DNA from 3 places in the Streptomyces sp. NPDC020299 genome. Region 1 is predicted to be linked to each of the others. Evidence: riboswitches for the same ligand, from Rfam matches in the RefSeq annotation. Region 1 holds a riboswitch; each other region holds the start of a gene.
What was found. A riboswitch is a leader RNA that binds a small molecule or an ion and turns the genes downstream of it on or off. The one in region 1 is predicted to bind S-adenosylmethionine.
Positions count from the first base shown of each region.

Region 1 (6,474 bases):
AGGCCGGCCGGGTGGATCGCGGGGTGCCGGGGCTCAGGCATCGTTGCGGTCTCCTTCCTTCGCGTCCGCTCCGGCCCCGGGCAGAGCCTCCGAGTTGTAGCCGGGTTCGAGCCGCGTACCGGCGGAGTTCAGGAAGAACGCGACCATGTGGTACTGGCCGACGAGCATGGTGATCTCGATCAGCTGTGCCTCGTCGTGGCCGGCGGCGAGTGCGGACCAGGTGGCCGCGGACAGGCGTGCGTCCCGGTGCAGTTCGTCGGCGGCACGCAGCAGATCGGCGTCGTCCAGCGCCCACCCCTGGGCGTCCGGCCCCGCGCCCACCCGCTGGATCTCCTCGTCGGTGACCCCGGCGGCCCGGGCCAGCGGCACATGGCGCCCCCATTCGTAACCGGCGCGGGTGTTGCACGCGGTACGCAGGATCAGCAGTTCCCGGGTCCGGTCCGGAAGACGGCCGTCGCGCAGCAGGTGGCTGCCGAACGGCAGGAAGTGCCGGAAGAGGCCGGGGTGCCGCACCAGGGTGGTGAAGACGTTGGCGACGTGGCCGTCCGCGTCCCGGGGAATCGGGGCGAGCAACTCCCGCGTGGACGGGTCCCAGCCGTCCTCGGGCAGGGGCGCGAGCCGCGGTCCGGTGCCAGCGGCGGCCAGGTGGGGTCGGCGGTGGTGCTCGTCGGTCATGGAGGTCTCCGCTCTCGTCGTCAGGGTGGCCGTGCCACTGTGCTTTCGGCGGCCGGGGATTGTCGACGGCTCCCCGGCCAAGGCCGGACGGCGGCATATTGTTCAGTTGCACAACGGCCGGTACCGAAGGGGCGGAGGTGAGGTCCATGCCCGTACGGTCGGGCGCGACCGCGCCCCTCGAACGGGTCATCGCCGCCATGGCCGCGCAGCAGTGGCCCCTGGGCGGGCGGTTGCACGCGGAGCTGGCGGACCACATCCCCTCCTACCGCGCGGTCCCGCGGGAACTCCTGGACGAGATCTGGCACCGGCACTTCCAACGGGCTCTCACGGTGCTGCGAGCGGGGACGGTGCCCGCGCCGGAGGACTTCGACGAAGCCGATGTGGCCCGGGACCGTGCCGCCCGGGGCGTGCCGCTCAGCGACGGGCTCCGCGCCTTCCGCCGGGCGCTGAGCGCGATACGCGATCTGTTCCTCGCGGAGGCGACCCGACGCGCGCTGGAGCCTGGCCTCATCGTCGACCGCACCAAGTGCCTGTGGGAGCTCGCGGACGTCGCGAGTCTGCGGATCGCCGCCGTCCACCGGGAGGCAGAGGTCGCCTCCGCGCTGCTCGACGCCCGGCGCCGCGCCGACTTCCTCCGCGGGCTGCTCCACGGGACGCTGAGCACGGCGGCGATCCACAGCGGTGCGGCGATCTACGGACTGGACCCGTCGCGGCCGTACCGGGCCATCAGGGCTGTCTCGAACGGCGATGCCGCTCCGGACACGCTGGAACGCTCCCTGGAGTCCCACGGCCGCGGGCACGGCCGGGGCGCGCTGCTCACCGTGCTGGACGAGACCGTCGCCGGAGTCGTCGAGGCAAAGCCGGAGACCGGTGACCTTCAGGTGACGGCGGGGCTCGGCCCGCCGACGGACCTGACCGCGGTGCACCGTTCCTTCCGTGCCGCCGGCAGGCTGCTGGAAGCCGCCCGTGCGTACGCTCTGCGTGGCGTGTACGACCTGGGCGACCTGTCCTGGCGGGTGGCTGTCGTCGCCGAACCGGACCTCGCCGAGCTGCTGCTCGACCGCTATCTGCGCCCACTGGAGGCGGAGGGGGAGTTCGGTGCGCTCATCGAGGAGTCGGTGCGGGCATACCTGGAGAGGGGACGGCGCGTCCGCGAGGTCGCCCGCGGCGCACACGTCCATGTCAACACCGTCCGCTACCGGCTGCGTCGTTTCGAGGAGCTGACCGGCACCGGTCTGGACGCTCCGGACACCGCGGTGGAGCTCAGCTGGGCGCTGGCGGCACGCGAGCTGCGGACGTCTCCACGACGTCCGGCATGAGCGGGCCACCGCGCCTGCCGCAACCGCTCAAGTCCGCCACGCCGTGCTACACGGCGGACGAGACCGCACGTCCTCGCCGGGTTTCAATACATCGGTGACCTAGTACAGGGTGGTGCCCAGCGGTGGAGAAGCGGATGACGGAGCTCAGCGAGAGTCATGACGATCCGTTCGCCCTGCACCTTGCCGCCTTGGCGGTGCTCGACGACCGGGGAGTCGTGGTCGGATGGAACCGGCGGGCGCAGGACCTGCTCGGCCATCAGGACGCGGCCGTGCTCGGTCGCCGGGCATTCGAGTTCCTTGTCGGTCCTCGCGATCTGCCGGCCGCCAGGGAGGCCGCGGCCGACTGCAGGAGAGCCGGCGGCTGGTTCGGTGTGCTCCCCTTGCGGCACCGCGACGGGCGGCTCGTGGAGATGGGGGTCAGGGCCCATGAGGTCGCGCGCGAGGGGCGGGTCCGTGAGTGGTTCGTCGCCGGGGCACTCGCGGCCGACGTCCTGGAGTGGCAACGGGACCGCGCGGTTCTCGACGGCTTGTACCGCCGGTGCCCGATCGGCCTGGTCGTCCACGGTCCCGACCTGAGGCTGCTCCGCGTCAACCGCGCCATCGAACGCTTCAGCGGCGTTCCGGCAGCGGACTTCCGGGGGCTGCCCACCGGGCAGATGCTCGTCCCCGACGACGCACGCAAGGCCGTGGACCGGGTGCGCCAGGTGATGGAGACCGGGAAACCGCTGGTCTACTCGGAGCAGTTCGCCCGCCTGGAGCAGGATCCGGCAAGGGAGCGGGTCGCACTGGTCTCGTCCTTCCGGATGGAGGACCCCTCCGGCCGCGTCCTGGGCGTGGCCGAGATGATCGAGGACATCACCGAACGCCATCGGGCCCAGCGTCGGCTCGCCCTCCTCGACCAGGCCACCAGCCGTATCGGAACCACCCTCGACGTGGCGGAGACCGCCCGGGAACTGGCCGAGGTGATGGTGCCGCACCTCGCCGACCATGCGTCGGTGGACCTGCTCCAGGCGGTGACGCGCGGAGAGGAACTGGTGCGGGCCCTGGCGGGGCCCGTGGTGCGAGTGGGGGTCTCCGGCGTCGGTGCCCAGCAGCCCGGCCCGCCGCATCCCGAGGGCGAACCGGTGACCTTCGGACCCGACACACCCCAGGCCAGATGCCTCGCCGAAGGGCGGCCCGTCCTGGAACCGGTTGTCCCGCCCGAGCGGTTCTCGGCGGAAGGCCGCCAGGGGGCCCATGCTCCGGACCTGGGTGTCCACTCCCTGATCGTGGTGCCTCTCGCCGCACGCGGCCTGGTGCTCGGCGCGATGACCCTGTGGCGTTCGCGCCGCCCCGATCCCTTCGAGGCCGACGACCTCACCCTCGCCCAGGAACTCGCCTCGCGCGCCGCCGTCGCCATCGACAACGCCCGGCGCTTCACCCAGCAGCAGCAGACCGCGTTCACCCTGCAGAGCAGCCTTCTGCCCCGGGCGGTCGCGGACCAGCCGGCCGTCGAGGTGGCTCTGCGGTACTTGCCCGCCAGCGCGGCCCCGGGCCTGGGCGGCGACTGGTTCGACGTCATCCCGCTGTCCGGGGCCCGGGTCGCCCTGGTCGTCGGCGACGTGGTGGGACGCGGTATCCACGCTGCCGCCACCATGGGCCGGCTGCGCACCGCCGTACATACGCTCGCCAGTCTCGACCTGGAACCGGACGAGGTCCTCTCCCGCCTGGACGACCTGGTCAACCTGCTGGCGGCCGAACAGGAGGTGGTCGGCGAACGGCCCGTGGGCGAGCAGACCGTCGGCGCCACCTGCCTGTACGCCGTGTACGACCCCGTGTCCCGCCGGTGCTCCATGGCCCGCGCCGGTCACCCGCCGCCGGTGGTGACCGCGCCGGACGGACAGGTGGCTCCGCTCGACCTGCCGGCCGGCCCGCCGCTCGGCCTGGGCGGCCTGCCGTTCGAGGCCCGGGAGATCGAACTGGCCGAGGGGAGCTTGCTGTGCCTGTACACCAACGGAGTCATCGGTGAACGCCACATCGACGCCGACACCGCTCTGACCAGGCTCTGCGCAGCGCTCACCCGCCCCGCGGACGCCCTGGAACGGACATGCCAAGCGGTGGTCGACTCGCTCGTGCCGTCTCGCCCCAGCGACGACGTCGCTCTGCTGATCGCCCGCACCCGCATGCTGCCACCGGACGATGTCGCCTCCTGGCATCTGCCGGCGGAGCCCGCCAGCGCGGCCCGCGCCCGCGCACTGATCTCGGCCAAGCTGACCGAATGGGGTCTGGAACACCTGGCGTTCACCACCGAGTTGATCGCCAGCGAACTGGTCACCAATGTCTACCGGTACGCCGGCGGCCCCGCGACCCTGCGGCTGATCCGTGAACGGTGGCTGGTGTGCGAGGTCAGCGACACCAGCCATACCTCGCCACACCTGCTTCGCGCCCGTACCACCGACGAGGGCGGCCGCGGCCTGTTCCTGGTGGCCCAGATGGCCGAACGCTGGGGCACCCGCTACACCCGCGAGGGCAAGACCGTATGGACCGAACAGCTACTGGCCGGCACACTCACCTGACCGTTCGGCGGCTGGACTTCCAGCCGGTTCCTGTGCAAGCATCCGTCCCGGTCACGAAGCCGATCGCGCCCCTGGACGAGCGTCGGCCGGCAACCTCGCCCACCGCGCAAGGTGCCCTCCAGGGAAGACCAGGCCCCCACGGCCTGTGGGGGTAAGCGCGGATCTCCCTGCCCAGCGGGTAAGGGGGTCCCTCTCGCACGGAGGCCCTCATGCCCGCTGGCACACGGATCGCCCGGATGCCGCAGTGGACGCACTACCAGCAGGCGGTCGTGGACATCGAACTGCCCGAAGGCACGGTCCGAGTGGCACCGGCACCGCGCGGGGTGACGGTCGGCTCGTTTCCTGCCCCGGACGGGGAGACCATCCACGTCGTCACGGCCCACAACCCTCGCGGCCGTCTCGCGTCCCGACCGGACAACGACCGCGCCCACCGAGAAATGCTCGGCCTGCTGCGCCGACGGGAACTTCGGTGGTGGCCCGCTGTCGGGGGTGACGCGGACAGCAGGCACACCGAGGTCAGCGCGGCGATCGTCGGCCTGAGCGACCACCAAGCACGAGCGCTGGGGCGGCAGTTCGGCCAGGACGCGGTGTTCGCCTGGTCGACGACGACATGGAGGCTCCTTTCCTGCTCCGGCCCCGAAGAGGTACTCACACGCGGCTGGCAGTCCAGTCGGACCGGGTGATGTGCACGGCCTCTGAGAGGGCGGCCACGGCTCAGTGCCCGGCGGACTCCTCGGGGCGCGCGCGGCGCGGCAGGAGGAACGAGAGCAGGAAGGTCAGGGCGAGCATGCCGTCGACGATCCACAGCACCGTCTTCATGACGGAGCCGAACCCGCTCCGGAAGGCCGACGACGCGGTGGCGTCCAGCGCGGCGGGTATCCGGGCACCGGCCTGTGGTGAGGTCACGGCGGACCGCGAGTCCTTCTCCAGGCGCGCGCAGGACGCCGGGGTCGCGGCAGGATCCTTGGCGACGGCGCGGTCCGAGGCGCACTGACGCAGGTCCGCCACGACGCGCTCCTGGACGGCGGGCGCCACGTGCGCGGCAGCCAGTCGACCACGCAGGCCGGCCGAGTGGTGGTCGACGGCGGTGGCGACGCCGCCGCCCAGCAGACCGAAGAACACGGTGCCGAGAAGGGCCACGCCGAAGGCGCCGCCGAGCTGCTGCATCGCGGTCATCGTGCCGGACGCCGAGCCCGTCTCGTGCTGTTCGACACTGGCGAGCACGATGTCGAAGAACGGCGCCATGAGCAGCCCCATCCCGGTGCCGGTGACGAGCAGGGCCGGCAGGAGCTGCCAGGGGCCGACGCCGCCCCCCACCATGTCGAGGGTCAGCCACACGCCGAACACACCGGCCGCCATGACCAGTGCGCCCGCCTGCAGTACGGCCCGTCCGAACCGGGCGACACCCTGAGCGATCCCGAAGCCGACGATCATGCCGCCCGACCAGGGCACCATCACCAGTCCGGCCTTGAGCGGCGAATATCCGAGGCCGAGCTGGGTGTAGAGGTTGAAGACCAGCATGAAGCCCTGCATGGTCGAGAAGAAGACCAGCCCCAGGATCATGCCGCCACTGAACCCACGCTTGCGGAAGAGGCTCGGGACGACCAGCGGATCCTGGCCGGCCTTGCTGCGGCGCGCCTCGTACGTGCCGAAGGCGACGAAGACGACCACCGAGGCGGCCATCATCAGGAACGCCCACACAGGCCAGTCGTACTCACGGCCCTGCACCAGCGGGAAGATGATGAGCAGCGCGGCCAGCGAGACCAGGACCATGCCGGGGATGTCCAGGCGCGGCTTGCTGCCGGACCGGCCCCTCGGCAGGTAGCGCAGGGCGCCGAGGAAGGCGGCCGCACCCAGCGGCAGGTTGATCAGGAAGATCATCCGCCATCCGGTGCCGAAGTAATCGGCGTCCACGAGCCAGCCCG
Region 1 covers NZ_JBIRWL010000002.1:354,222-360,695, forward strand. Annotated here, with positions in the region: gene ACH45E_RS05790 (SDR family oxidoreductase) at 1-41, opposite strand, end outside; gene ACH45E_RS05795 (carboxymuconolactone decarboxylase family protein) at 34-675, opposite strand; gene ACH45E_RS05800 (helix-turn-helix domain-containing protein) at 822-1,994, shown strand; gene ACH45E_RS05805 (SpoIIE family protein phosphatase) at 2,129-4,549, shown strand; SAM riboswitch class IV at 4,599-4,713, shown strand; gene ACH45E_RS05810 (DUF3293 domain-containing protein) at 4,759-5,232, shown strand; gene ACH45E_RS05815 (MFS transporter) at 5,264-6,474, opposite strand, start outside.

Region 2 (6,474 bases), on a different contig from region 1:
CATGTGGCTGCTGCGTCAGTGCATGCAACAGCGCCCCGACCTGGACCTCGCGCCCGAGCGCGGCGTCAAGGCCGAGGCCTACCGCAACGGACGTGCCCGCACAGACGGCTTTCTGGCACCGGTGAATCACTTCGTCGAGGACGGCGAGTGGTCCGAATCCAACGGCGCCCTGATGGCAGTGGAGATCACCTCGCACGACCGCGACACCGACCAGCGCGACCGTGTCGACAAGCCCGTCGGGTATGCGGGGGCCGACATTCCCGTCTACCTCCTCATCGACCGCGACAGCAATACGGTCAGGGTCTACAGCGAGCCCAAGGACGGCCGTTACCAGCAGTCCCCCTCTTACCCCTGGGGAGCGGTCGTCGAGCTCCCGCCCCCGGTGAGCATCACCCTCGACACCGAGGCGCTCAAGCAGTTCGCCGACTGAAACGCCCGAGGGCGGTACCCCCTGCCAGAACAGGGGATACCGCCCTCGGTAAGGACGCAGATCAACCGGAACCGGTCGATCAGAAGTCCATGTCACCGCCCGGCATGCCGCCACCGGCGGGCGCGGCGGCCTTCTCCGGCTTGTCGGCGATGACGGCCTCGGTGGTGAGGAACAGCGCGGCGATGGAGGCGGCGTTCTGCAGGGCGGAACGGGTCACCTTCGCCGGGTCGATGATGCCCTGGGCGATCATGTCGACGTACTCGCCGGTCGCGGCGTTCAGGCCGTGGCCGACCGTCAGGTTGCGCACCTTCTCGACGACGACGCCGCCCTCGAGACCACCGTTGACGGCGATCTGCTTCAGCGGGGCCTCCAGCGCGAGCTTCACGGCGTTGGCGCCGGTCGCCTCGTCACCCTCGAGCTCCAGCTTCTCGAAGACACCGGAGGCCTGCAGCAGGGCCACGCCGCCACCGGCGACGATGCCCTCCTCGACGGCCGCCTTGGCGTTGCGGACCGCGTCCTCGATGCGGTGCTTGCGCTCCTTGAGCTCGACCTCGGTGGCGGCACCGGCCTTGATGACGGCCACGCCGCCCGCGAGCTTGGCCAGGCGCTCCTGGAGCTTCTCGCGGTCGTAGTCGGAGTCGCTGTTCTCGATCTCGGCGCGGATCTGGTTGACGCGGCCGTTGACCTGGTCGGAGGAGCCGGCACCGTCGACGATGGTGGTCTCGTCCTTGGTGATGACCACCTTGCGGGCCTTGCCCAGCAGGTCGAGGGTGGCGTTCTCCAGCTTGAGGCCGACCTCCTCGGAGATGACCTCGCCGCCCGTGAGGATGGCGATGTCGCCGAGCATGGCCTTGCGGCGGTCACCGAAGCCCGGGGCCTTGACGGCGACGGACTTGAAGGTGCCACGGATCTTGTTGACGACCAGGGTCGACAGGGCCTCGCCCTCGACGTCCTCGGCGATGATCAGCAGCGGCTTGCCCGACTGCATGACCTTCTCGAGGAGCGGGAGCAGGTCCTTGACGGAACCGATCTTGGAGTTGGCGATGAGGATGTACGGGTCGTCGAGCGACGCCTCCATCCGCTCCATGTCGGTGGCGAAGTACGCCGAGATGTAGCCCTTGTCGAAGCGCATACCCTCGGTGAGCTCCAGCTCCAGACCGAAGGTCTGGGACTCCTCGACGGTGATGACGCCTTCCTTGCCGACCTTGTCCATGGCCTCGGCGATGAGCTCGCCGATCTGGGTGTCGGCGGCGGAGATGGAGGCCGTGGAAGCGATCTGCTCCTTGGTCTCGACGTCCTTCGCCTGCTCCAGCAGGGCGGCGGAGACGGCCTCGACGGCCTTCTCGATGCCGCGCTTGAGGGCCATCGGGTTGGCGCCGGCGGCTACGTTGCGCAGGCCTTCCTTGACCAGGGCCTGGGCGAGAACGGTCGCGGTGGTCGTACCGTCACCGGCGACGTCGTCCGTCTTCTTGGCGACTTCCTTGACCAGCTCGGCGCCGATCTTCTCGTACGGGTCCTCGAGCTCGATCTCCTTGGCGATGGAGACACCATCGTTGGTGATCGTGGGGGCGCCCCACTTCTTCTCGAGGACGACGTTGCGGCCCTTGGGGCCGAGCGTCACCTTCACGGCGTCCGCGAGCTGGTTCATGCCGCGCTCGAGGCCGCGCCGCGCCTCCTCGTCGAACGCGATGATCTTGGCCATGTGAAGTGGTCCCTCCAGGACTGGGGGTGATTCCCTCGGACCGCGCCCGCGCCCGCGACGGACGGCTCGCGGACCCCGTGGTTCCTTGCCCCACTTGGCCTGCGGGCCTCACCGACCCGGTCCTTCGTTGTCACTCTCACCTTCAGAGTGCTAACGCCAATGATTAGCACTCGCCCATGCCGAGTGCAAGCGGCTCGAGCGGATCCCCAGGTGAACAGCGGGCACGCACGGCGTCGCGGGCAGGCCGAAGGGCTCGCACCCGGGAGGTACGAGCCCTTCGAAGATGTACAGAAGAACGTCGCTGTCAGTCGCTGTCAGTCGGCGCGTGCTTCAGCTGGTCGCCAGCCGGACCATGTCCGCCTGCGGCCCCTTCTGGCCCTGCGAGATCTCGAAATCGACTCGCTGACCCTCTTCCAGGGTGCGGTAACCGTCCATCTGGATCGCGCTGTAGTGGACGAATACATCCGCACCACCGTCGACCGCGATGAAGCCGTACCCCTTCTCCGCGTTGAACCACTTGACGGTGCCCTGAGCCATGCCTAACTCCCCTATTACTGGCCCTTGCACAGATCCACACTTCGCGGATCCGGGTCAGACCTCACCCCCCAAGGATTGGGGGCGTGCGCCGGAACGCGTCGACCGCGGCTGAATGTATCTGTCCAACTGCCGTCTGCAACAGGTCAATCGGACGAGAAATCTGGACGGGCGCGGTCGGGAATCTGCCAAAAATTCGGCTGAATCCGGGGCAAGTCGGACCCCATAAAAGGCGCATAAGGCGCAAAACACACGCACACTTTGGCTACATCTTGTCGGGTGTGCGGTGCGAATCCGGGGTTCTCGACCCGGGGTTCAGAAGCGCGTTCCCCAACTGTACCGCGCTCAACCACATTGAATTGCCCCCTCCGCTTCTCACGCGGAGGGGGCAATTCGATGAACGCTCGGTAACCTGAGTTACCGACGGTAATGTTCTGTCATTCGGTCAGCCGCGTCAGGGCGCGTCGGGCGCGTCAGCCGCCGGCGACGGCCGGAATGATCGAGACGCCCGCGCCGTCCGGCGTCGCCGTTTCCAGACCCTGTTCAAAACGCACGTCGTCGTCGTTGACGTACACATTGACGAAGCGGCGCAGCTTGCCCTGGTCGTCCAGGACGCGGGCGGCGATGCCGGTGTGGTTCTTCTCCAGGTCGGAGATGACGTCGGCGAGGGTCGCACCCTCGGCCTGGACCTCGGCCCGGCCGCCCGTATAGGTGCGCAGGATGGTCGGGATACGGACGGTCACGCTCATGCGAGGCCTGCCTCTCGGAACGAATCGAGGTTGGGGCGGATCGTGGCGGTCAGGCCGGTGCCTGCCACCGCGTCCAGGGTCTTGAGGCCGTCGCCCGTGTTGAGGACGACGGTCGTCTTGGTCGGGTCGAGGACGCCGTCCTTGATCAGCTTCTGGGTGACGCCGACCGTCACACCGCCCGCGGTCTCCGCGAAGATGCCCTCCGTGCGGGCCAGCAGCTTGATGGCGTCCACCACCTGCTCGTCCGTCACATCCTCCACCGCCCCGCCCGTGCGGCGCGCGATGTCGAGGACGTACGGCCCGTCCGCCGGGTTGCCGATGGCGAGGGACTTGGCGATGGTGTTCGGCTTCTGCGGGCGTACGACGTCGTGGCCGGCCTTGTACGCGGTGGACACCGGCGAGCAGCCCTCGGCCTGGGCGCCGAAGATCTTGTACGGCTTGTCCTCGACCAGGCCGAGCTTGATCAGCTCCTGGAGCCCCTTGTCGATCTTGGTGAGCTGCGAGCCGGAGGCGATCGGCACGACGATCTGGTCGGGGAGCTGCCAGCCGAGCTGCTCGCAGATCTCGTACGCCAGGGTCTTGGACCCCTCCGCGTAGTACGGCCGCAGGTTGACGTTGACGAAGCCCCAGCCCTCGCCCGCCGGGTCGCCGATCAGCTCGGAGCAGAAACGATTCACGTCGTCGTAGTTGCCCTCGATGCCGACGAGCTCGCCGCCGTAGACCGCGGCCATGACGACCTTGCCCTGCTCCAGGTCGTGCGGGATGAACACACAGGAACGGAAGCCGGCCCGCGCCGCCGCGGCACCGACCGCGCCGGCCAGGTTGCCGGTGGAGGAGCAGGAGAGGGTGGTGAAACCGAAGGCGCGCGCCGCCTCCAGCGCCTGGGCGACCACGCGGTCCTTGAAGGAGTGCGTCGGGTTGCCGGAGTCGTCCTTCACGTACAGACCGCCGGTCACGCCGAGCTCGCGGGCCAGGTTGTCGGCCTTGACGAGGGCGGTCCAGCCGGGGTTGATGTTCGGCTTGGTCGCCACGTCGGCAGGGACGGGCAGAAGAGGCGCGTAACGCCAGATGTTCGCGGGGCCCGCCTCGATGCGCCGGCGGAGTTCCTCGGTGTCGTAGGCCGAGAAGTCGTAGGCGATCTCGAGCGGGCCGAAACACTCCTCGCAGGCGAAGACCGGTCCGAGCGGCACCCGGTGGCCGCATTCGCGACAGCTCAGAGCCGCGGCGGGGCCGAGGTCTACGGTGGAGTCAGTGGTGCTTGCAACAGTCTGCGCAGCCATGTGAGGCGAGGCCCTTTCTCCTCATCTTCCTCACGACGCATCTCGCCGTGAGACGGATTTGGCACCTTCCCGAGCCGGGGAGCCTCGCGGAACGATCAGGACTGGTCACTGATCTACGAGAACCGACTGGAGGGTTGCCGGGGCTTCATCGGGCCGTGTCCCTCTGCCCCTCTGGATGAGCGGTATGCGGTTGTGTGTGCGGTTGTGAACAGCGGTGGCCTCGGACATGCGATGGTCATCCGCGTTGTCCAAGACTGTAACCGAAGGCCGGGACAGTTGAGATAGTCGTCCGAACCGCGAGACAAACAGTGAGGAGCCGCCCACCGTGCTGGAGGAAGTAGAGCGCTGGCTGAGCACCCGCTCCTGGTCCGTGACCGATCGTCCGCTCCACCAGATCCTGGCCGCGAAGCAGCGCACGGGCCAGTCGGTCAGTGTCGTGCTGCCCGCGCTCAACGAGGAGGAGACGGTCGGCGACATCGTCGCGATCATCCGTCACGACCTGATGCGGCAGGTCCCGCTCGTCGACGAGATAGTCGTCGTGGACTCGGGGTCGACCGACCGTACCTCCGAGGTGGCCGCCGCCGCGGGCGCCCGGGTCGTCCACCGCGACGCCGTCCTGCCACGGATCCCGGCCGTACCCGGCAAGGGCGAGGTCCTGTGGCGCTCGCTCCTCGTCACCGGCGGGGACATCGTCTGCTTCATCGACGCCGACCTGCGGGAGTTCTCCTCCGACTTCGTCTCGGGGATCGTCGGCCCGCTGCTGACCGACCCGGACGTGGACCTGGTCAAGGGCATGTACGACCGTCCGCTCGGCGGCGCGAGGGGACAGGGCGGCCGGGTCACCGAGCTGATGGCGCGCCCCCTGCTCAACATGCACTGGCCGCAACTGGCCGGCTTCGTGCAGCCGCTGGGCGGGGAGTACGCGGCCCGCCGCTCCCTCCTCGAACAGCTGCCCTTCCCCGTCGGGTACGGGGTGGAGCTGGGCATGCTGGTCGACGCGCTGCATCTGGTCGGCCTGGACGCCCTCGCCCAGGTGGACGTGGGGGTGCGCAAGCACCGCCACCAGGACGGGCAGGCGCTGGGCCGGATGGCGGCCGCCATCTACCGCACCGCCCAGCTCCGGCTGGCCCGCGGGCATCTGATCCGGCCCTCCCTCACCCAGTTCGAGCGGGGCGAGGACGGCTTCGAGCCGCGCACGTTCTCCGTGGACACGGAGGAGCGGCCGCCGATGGTGGAGATCGCGGAGTACGCGGCGCGACGGGTGGCCTGACTTCCGGCCGCATCCCGTCCATGTCACTCCCCATGGGAGGGAACGCACGTTTGAGCGTTTCCGGGCCGGGCTAGGTTGAGACTCATGGCTTCCATGGCTTCCACGCAGGGTGCTGAAGTGCTGGTCGCGTCCAACCGCGGCCCGGTGTCGTACGAGGTACGCGAGGATGGCTCGCTGCACGCCAAGCGGGGTGGTGGCGGGCTGGTCTCGGGGCTGTCGGCCATCGGGCCGGACGCGAACGCGATGTGGGTGTGCGCCGCGCTGAGCGACGCCGACCGGGAGGCCGTGCGCCGCTCCCACGGCGGCCGGCGGCTGTCCGTGGACGCGACCGGCGGGCAGCACGTGCGGATGCTCGACATCGACGCGACGGTCTTCTCCGACGCGTACAACGGCATCGCGAACTCGGTGCTGTGGTTCGTCCACCACATGCTGTACCAGACCCCGCTGGAGCCGGTCTTCGACGCGGAGTTCCGGCGGCAGTGGGCGTCCTACGAGGCCTACAACCGGGC
Region 2 covers NZ_JBIRWL010000029.1:35,635-42,108, forward strand. Annotated here, with positions in the region: gene ACH45E_RS42230 (Uma2 family endonuclease) at 1-430, shown strand, start outside; gene groL (chaperonin GroEL) at 510-2,132, opposite strand; gene ACH45E_RS42240 (cold-shock protein) at 2,463-2,669, opposite strand; gene ACH45E_RS42245 (ubiquitin-like small modifier protein 1) at 3,140-3,415, opposite strand; gene thrC (threonine synthase) at 3,412-4,695, opposite strand; SAM riboswitch class I at 4,714-4,877, opposite strand; gene ACH45E_RS42255 (glucosyl-3-phosphoglycerate synthase) at 5,021-5,965, shown strand; gene ACH45E_RS42260 (trehalose-6-phosphate synthase) at 6,059-6,474, shown strand, end outside.
Region 2: it holds a riboswitch for S-adenosylmethionine, as region 1 does, so the genes downstream of both, thrC (threonine synthase) here and ACH45E_RS05810 (DUF3293 domain-containing protein) in region 1, are expected to answer to the same signal.

Region 3 (6,474 bases), on a different contig from region 1:
GGCCCGGCCCGGGCGGTCCTCACCCCGGCCACGGCACTGTTCGTGCACGGCAGCTGGGTGCATCTGCTGGGCAACATGCTCTTCCTCTACGTCTTCGGGGCGATGACCGAGGAACGGATGGGCCGCGTGCGGTTCACCCTCTTCTATCTCGGCTGCGGCTACCTGGCGCTGCTCGGCTACGCCGCCGCCAACGCCACCTCCGAGCAGTCCCTGGTCGGGGCGTCGGGGGCGATCTCGGCGGTGCTCGGCGCGTTCCTCTACCTGTTCCCCGGTGCCCGCGTCACCAGTCTCCTCCCCTTTCTGTTCTTTCTCCCGCTGCGCTTCCCCGCCTGGGTCGTCCTGCCCTTCTGGGCGGCCCTGCAATGGCTGGCGGCACGCCGGGCCGTCCAGGGCCCGGGCGTGGCGTACCTGGCCCACCTGGTGGGCTTCGGACTGGGCTTCGTCCTCGCGTGGGTGCTGTTCGGGCGGGCCATGAGGGCCTGCCCTAAAGTTGAGCCCGCCCCAGCTCCGGCCCCCGAGGGAGAGAACCAGCCGTGATCACCGCGATCGTGCTCATCAAGACCAGCGTGGACCGGATCCCCGAGATCGCGGAGCAGATCGCCGCGCTGGACAGCGTCAGCGAGGTCTTCTCCGTCACCGGCACCTACGACCTGATCGCCATGGTCCGCGTACGCCAGCACGAGAACCTGGCGGATGTCATCCCCGGCAAGATCAGCAAGATCCCCGGCGTCGAGGGCACCGACACCCACGTGGCGTTCCGCACCTACTCCCAGCACGACCTCGAGGCGGCCTTCGCGATCGGGCTGGACAACTAGGGCCTGCCCGGCGGATCAGGTCGCGGGAAAGGGCCGGTACCCCGTCGACGCCGGTGAGCGGGGCCGTCCAGGCCGAACGCCCGCACGCCGTCGTCGCCGCGCGCATGGCGGTGCCGCCGGACGCCGCCATGCGGAGGAGGCCGCCCGGGGCCGGGTCGTACGACCACGCCTTGGTGCCGTCGCCGGCCGGACCGCGAACCGCGCTTCGGCCGCCTGCGGGGACTGCCCGCCACCGGGAGCCGCGCGGGCAGCAGCCCGTGCGGACCACGCCGCCCGCGACGAGCGGGGCGGCGGCCCCGGGACCGGCCGCCGTGCTCGCCCGCGGGTCCGGAGGTGGCGGCGGTGATCAGACGGCCGGCACGCAACGGCCGTTCTCGGTGCGGTAGTTCCACTTCGCGCCGGTGCGTACGAGCTCGCGGACCGCGCCGACGAACCGCTCCACGTGCTCGTCCGGCGTGCCCGCGCCGAAGCTGACGCGGATGGCGTTGAGGGACTTCTCGCCGGGTGCGGCCTCGGGGGCGCCGCACTCGCCCTGGGTCTGCGGGTCGCTGCCGAGCAGGGTGCGCAGGAGGGGGTGGGCGCAGAACAGGCCGTCGCGGACGCCGATGCCGTACTCGGCGGAGAGGGCGGCGGCGAAGTGCGAGCTGTTCCAGCCGTCGACGACGAAGGAGATGACGCCGACGCGCGGGGCGTCGTCGCCGAAGAGGGAGAGGACCCGGACCTCGGGGACCTCGGCGAGGCCCGCGCGGACCTTCCCGATCAGGTACTCCTCCCGGGCGACCAGGGTGTCGAAGCCCGCCTCGGTGAGTGCCTTGCAGGCCGAGGCGATGGAGTAGGCGCCGATGACGTTCGGGGAGCCGGCCTCGTGGCGGGCGGCGCTGTCGTGCCACTCCACGTCCACTCCCCCGTCGTCACGCCGGCTGACCTTGCGGCTGGCGCCGCCGCCCGCGAGGTACGGCTCGGCAGCCTGGAGCCAGTCGGCGCGACCGGCGAGGACGCCGGAGCCGAACGGGGCGTACAGCTTGTGCCCGGAGAAGGCGACCCAGTCGACGTAGAGGTCCCGGACGGACACCGGGTGGTGCGGGGCCAGCTGGGCGGCGTCCAGGACGATCCGGGCGCCGTGCGCGTGGGCGGCGGCGGCCAGCTCGCGGACCGGCCACAGCTCGCCGGTGACGTTCGAGGCGCCGGTGACGCACACCAGGGCCGGACCGTAGGGGTCGCGGTCGGCCAGGGCCCGCTCCAGCGTCTCGACGGCCTGCCGCGGGGTGCGCGGGGCGTCGAGGCAGGTGACCCGGGCGTCCTGCCAGGGCAGCAGCGAGGCGTGGTGCTCGGTCTCGAAGACGAAGACCTGGCAGTCGGCGGGCAGCGCGCGGGCGAGCAGGTTGAGGGAGTCCGTGGTGGACCGGGTGAAGACCACCTGGTCGTCGTCCCGGCAGTCGAGGAACTCGGCGACGGTCTTCCGGGCGTTCTCGAAGAGGTCGGTGGACAGCTGCGAGAGGTAACCGGCGCCCCGGTGCACGCTGCCGTAGTACGGGGCGTACGCGGCCACGTCGTCCCAGACCCGCTGGAGCGCGGGGGCGCTGGCCGCGTAGTCGAGCGCGGCGTAGGAGACCTCGCCGCCGGTGACGAGCGGCACGGTGACGTCCCGGCCCAGCACGGGCAGCGGGGCACAGACGGACTGGTCGGCGGCAAGAGCGGAGACGGACATGGGTGTACTCCCGTGAAAGCAGGCGGAGATCGCCGACGCGAGCGAACGGGTGCTCCAGCGCCGACAGGGTGAAAGGGGTATGCGGAGGCGGGGCTCGGCGCCCTATCGCATTCGCTTGCTCACGGAAGGCTCCCTCGACGACCAGGACCCCTGGCGTGCGAGGGGTCCGCGCTTGCCGCAGACCTCGCTGCCTGCGGCCTGGTCTTCACCCGGGGCACCCCGCCACGGACGGAGGGTTGCCGGACAGTCGGCCGGGGCCTCATGACTGTCACTCATGACCTGCGAAAGAACGTACGCGAGCCGATCACCGGCCCGCAACCCGTGTCCGGATCGCGGGACACCCGCCTCGCGTCGAGGTCAGCGGACGAAGTGGTGCCGATGCGAGCGCCGGGACCAGCGCATACCGAACAGCACCAGGTCCAGCGCCAGGACCACCGCGCCGATGACCAGGAGGTAGAACAACCCGTTCGCCACGCCGACGAGTCCCAGGACGATCGCCACGATGATCAGGAACAGGAAGAGCGCCATGGGTGACCACATCCTCCGGCAGACCGGTCAGCCGCGCGCGAGACGGCGCCCGCGTGCGGCACCGGCCTCGTAGGGCCTGTCGTAGTGTTCGAAGATCTCGTGTTCCCGCTCGGCCGGGAGGACGTCGTCCATGCCGATGGACGGCGACTTCTTCACCTGCCCGCGGGCGTGGGCCACCCGCACGTAACCGGGTCCGAGGGTCGCCTCGTCGAGCGGGACGAAGACGAGCCGATGCCGGGTCGGCATCCCGGTGCGGACGGTGACCATGGCGGGCGTGTCGTCGGTGGTGTCCAGGTAGACCGCTTCGAGGGCCCCGATCTTGCGGCCCCTGGGATCGATCACGTCGCGGTTGCGCCACTCGCGGATATCGGCTGAGTGGATCATGCCTCGCTCCTCGCGGCCCGCCCTCCCGGACACCGCAGGGGAAAGCGGAGCGGCCGCGGGAGAGCTACCACCTCTTCACTGTACTCCCGCGGCCCTCCGGCGTTACGCGTTGCTCGCGGCCACCCAGCGCTCCAGGGTCCGTCTGGCCGAGCCGGAGTCGATCGAATCGGCCGCCTTGCGCATCCCGGCGCTCAGCTGCTCGGCCAGCGGCTCCTGAGCCGGGTCCAGGGCCACCAGGGCCGCCGCCGAGTTCAGCAGCACGGCGTCCCGTACGGGGCCCGTCTCGCCGTCGAGGAGTCTCAGGGCGACCTCGGCGTTGTACGACGGGTCACCGCCGCGCAGGGCCTGAACCGGCACCAGCTCGATGCCTACGTCGCGCGGGTCGAAGCGCTCCTCGGTGACCTTGCCGTCGCGCACGACCCAGACGTGGGACGTGGCCGTCGTGGTCAGCTCGTCGAGGCCGTCGTCGCCGCGGAAGACCAGGGAGGAGTTGCCGCGTTCGGCCAGGACACCCGCGATCATCGGCGCCAGCCGGGGGTCCGCGACGCCGACCGCCTGTGCCTTCACCTTCGCCGGGTTGGTCAGCGGCCCGAGGGCGTTGAAGACCGTCCGGATGCCCAGCTGGCCGCGCGCGGCGGCCACATGACGCAGCGCCGGGTGGAACTTCACCGCGAAGCAGAAGGTGATGCCCGCCTCCTCGGCGACCTCGGCCACCCGCTGGGGCGTCAGGTCCAGATTGACGCCCAGCTTCTCCAGGACGTCCGACGAGCCCGACGCCGAGGAGGCCGCCCGGTTGCCGTGCTTGACGACCTTCGCGCCCGTGCCGGCCACCACGAGCGCCGACATCGTGGAGATGTTCACCGTCTTGGCGCCGTCGCCGCCGGTGCCCACGATGTCGACCGTGCGGCCCGACACCTCGATGACGTTGGCGTGCTCGTACATCGCCCGGACCACACCGGTGATCTCCTCGACGGTCTCGCCCTTGGCACGCAGCGCGACCACGAAGCCGGCGATCTGCGCGTCGGTGGCCTCGCCGCGCATGATCTGGTCCATCGCCCAGGCCGTCGCGTCGGCGCTCTGGTCGCGGCCGTACAGCAGGGCGTTCAGTACCTCGGGCCAGGAACGGCCCGCCGCGGTGTCGCCTCCAGCGGGGGTCACAGCGCTCATCAGCCGCTCCTGGTGGTCGTAGAAGAGTGTGTCGTCGTAGAAGAGTGTGCTGCCACCCTATCCAGGCCGGGGCACGGCGAAGGGCCCCGTCCGAACACCGGACGGGGCCCTTCGCGCGTGGCGTGGCGTGCGCAGCGATCAGTGGTGGCCGTGGCCGCTCGTGATCTCCTTGTACTCCTCCACACTCGGCTTCGGGATCTGGTTGTCCTCGCCGTAGTAGGCGTTGCTGAGCTTGGCGCGCAGCTTCTCGGAGCCCTTGATCTTCCGCTCGACGCCGTTCTCGTCGACCGTCGGGCCGATCTCGGCCGGCTCGTACTGGTTGTGAGCCGTGAGGGTGTGCAGCTGCTCCTGGCTGAGCGGCTCGTGGACCTCGATGAACTCACCGTGTGGCAGGCGCTTGATGATGCCGGTCTCGCGGCCGTGCAGCACCTTGTCGCGGTCGCGGCGCTGGAGGCCGAGGCAGATCCGCTTGGTGACGATGAACGCGATGACCGGTCCGGCGAAGAAGCCGATCCGGACGAACCAGGTGACGTCGTTGATCGACAGGTGGAAGTGCGTGGCCCACAGGTCGTTGCCGCCGCCGACGAGACCGATCATGTAGACGGTGATCCAGGCGACGCCGAACCCGGTACGGGTCGGGGCGTTGCGCGGGCGGTCCAGGATGTGGTGCTCGCTCTTGTCGCCGGTGACCCAGGACTCGATGAACGGGTAGAGCGCGATCGCCGCGAGCACGACGCCGAAGAGGACCAGCGGGATGAACACGCCCAGGACGAGCGTGTGGCCCCAGAGGTTGATCTCCCAGCCCGGCATGTAGCGGATCAGACCCTCGGCGAAGCCCATGTACCAGTCGGGCTGTGCGCCGGTGGACACCTGGTCCGGTCGGTAGGGGCCCATGGCCCAGATCGGGTTGATCTGGGCGATCGCCGCGATGGCCGCGATGACACCGAAGACCAGGAAGAAGAAGCCTCCGGCCTTGGCCATGTAGACCGGCAGCAGCGGCATGCCGACGACGTTCTTGTTGCTCTTGCCGGGACCCGCGAACTGCGTGTGCTTGTGGTAGAAGACCAGGATCAGGTGGCCGACGACCAGGCCGAGCATGATGCCCGGCAGCAGCAGGATGTGGATCGAGTAGAACCGGGCCACGAAGTCGTGGCCGGGGAACTCGCCGCCGAAGAGGAAGAACGAGATGTACGTGCCGACGATCGGCATGGACAGGATCGCGCCCTCGGTGAAGCGGACACCGGTGCCGGAGAGCAGGTCGTCCGGGAGCGAGTAACCGGTGAAGCCGGTGAACATGCCCAGGACGAACAGCAGGAAGCCGAACAGCCAGTTGATCTCACGCGGCTTGCGGAACGCGCCGGTGAAGAACACGCGCATCATGTGCACGAACATGCCGGCCAGGAAGATCAGCGCGGCCCAGTGGTGGATCTGCCGGATGAGCAGACCACCGCGCACGTCGAAGGAGATGTGCAGGGTCGAGCTGAACGCCTCGCTCATCAGCTGGCCCTGCAGCGGGACGTAGCTGCCGTGGTACTCCACCTCGTTCATCGACGGGTGGAAGAACAGCGTCAGGTACACACCCGTGAGGATGATGATGAGGAAGCTGTAGAGGCAGACCTCACCCAACATGAACGACCAGTGGTCGGGGAAGATCTTGCGCATGTTGGCCTTGGCCAGGGAGTAGATCCCGAGCCGGCCGTCGGCCCAGTCGGCGACGCGCTCGCCGGCCGGTGCCTTCCCGCGGGGGCGGCCCGCCGCGTCAGCGGCAGGTGAATTCGTTTCGTTGGCTGAAGTATTCATCCGCGCTCCCAGAATGCAGGACCGACGGGCTCCTCGAAGTCGCCGAGGGCCTGGAGGTAACCGTCGCCGTTC
Region 3 covers NZ_JBIRWL010000004.1:272,922-279,395, forward strand. Annotated here, with positions in the region: gene ACH45E_RS12605 (rhomboid family intramembrane serine protease) at 1-537, shown strand, start outside; gene ACH45E_RS12610 (Lrp/AsnC ligand binding domain-containing protein) at 534-815, shown strand; gene ACH45E_RS12615 (aminotransferase class V-fold PLP-dependent enzyme) at 1,162-2,523, opposite strand; SAM riboswitch class IV at 2,687-2,803, opposite strand; gene ACH45E_RS12620 (hypothetical protein) at 2,881-3,051, opposite strand; gene ACH45E_RS12625 (PRC-barrel domain-containing protein) at 3,079-3,435, opposite strand; gene trpD (anthranilate phosphoribosyltransferase) at 3,538-4,602, opposite strand; gene ACH45E_RS12635 (cytochrome bc complex cytochrome b subunit) at 4,741-6,402, opposite strand; gene ACH45E_RS12640 (Rieske 2Fe-2S domain-containing protein) at 6,399-6,474, opposite strand, start outside.
Region 3: it holds a riboswitch for S-adenosylmethionine, as region 1 does, so the genes downstream of both, ACH45E_RS12615 (aminotransferase class V-fold PLP-dependent enzyme) here and ACH45E_RS05810 (DUF3293 domain-containing protein) in region 1, are expected to answer to the same signal.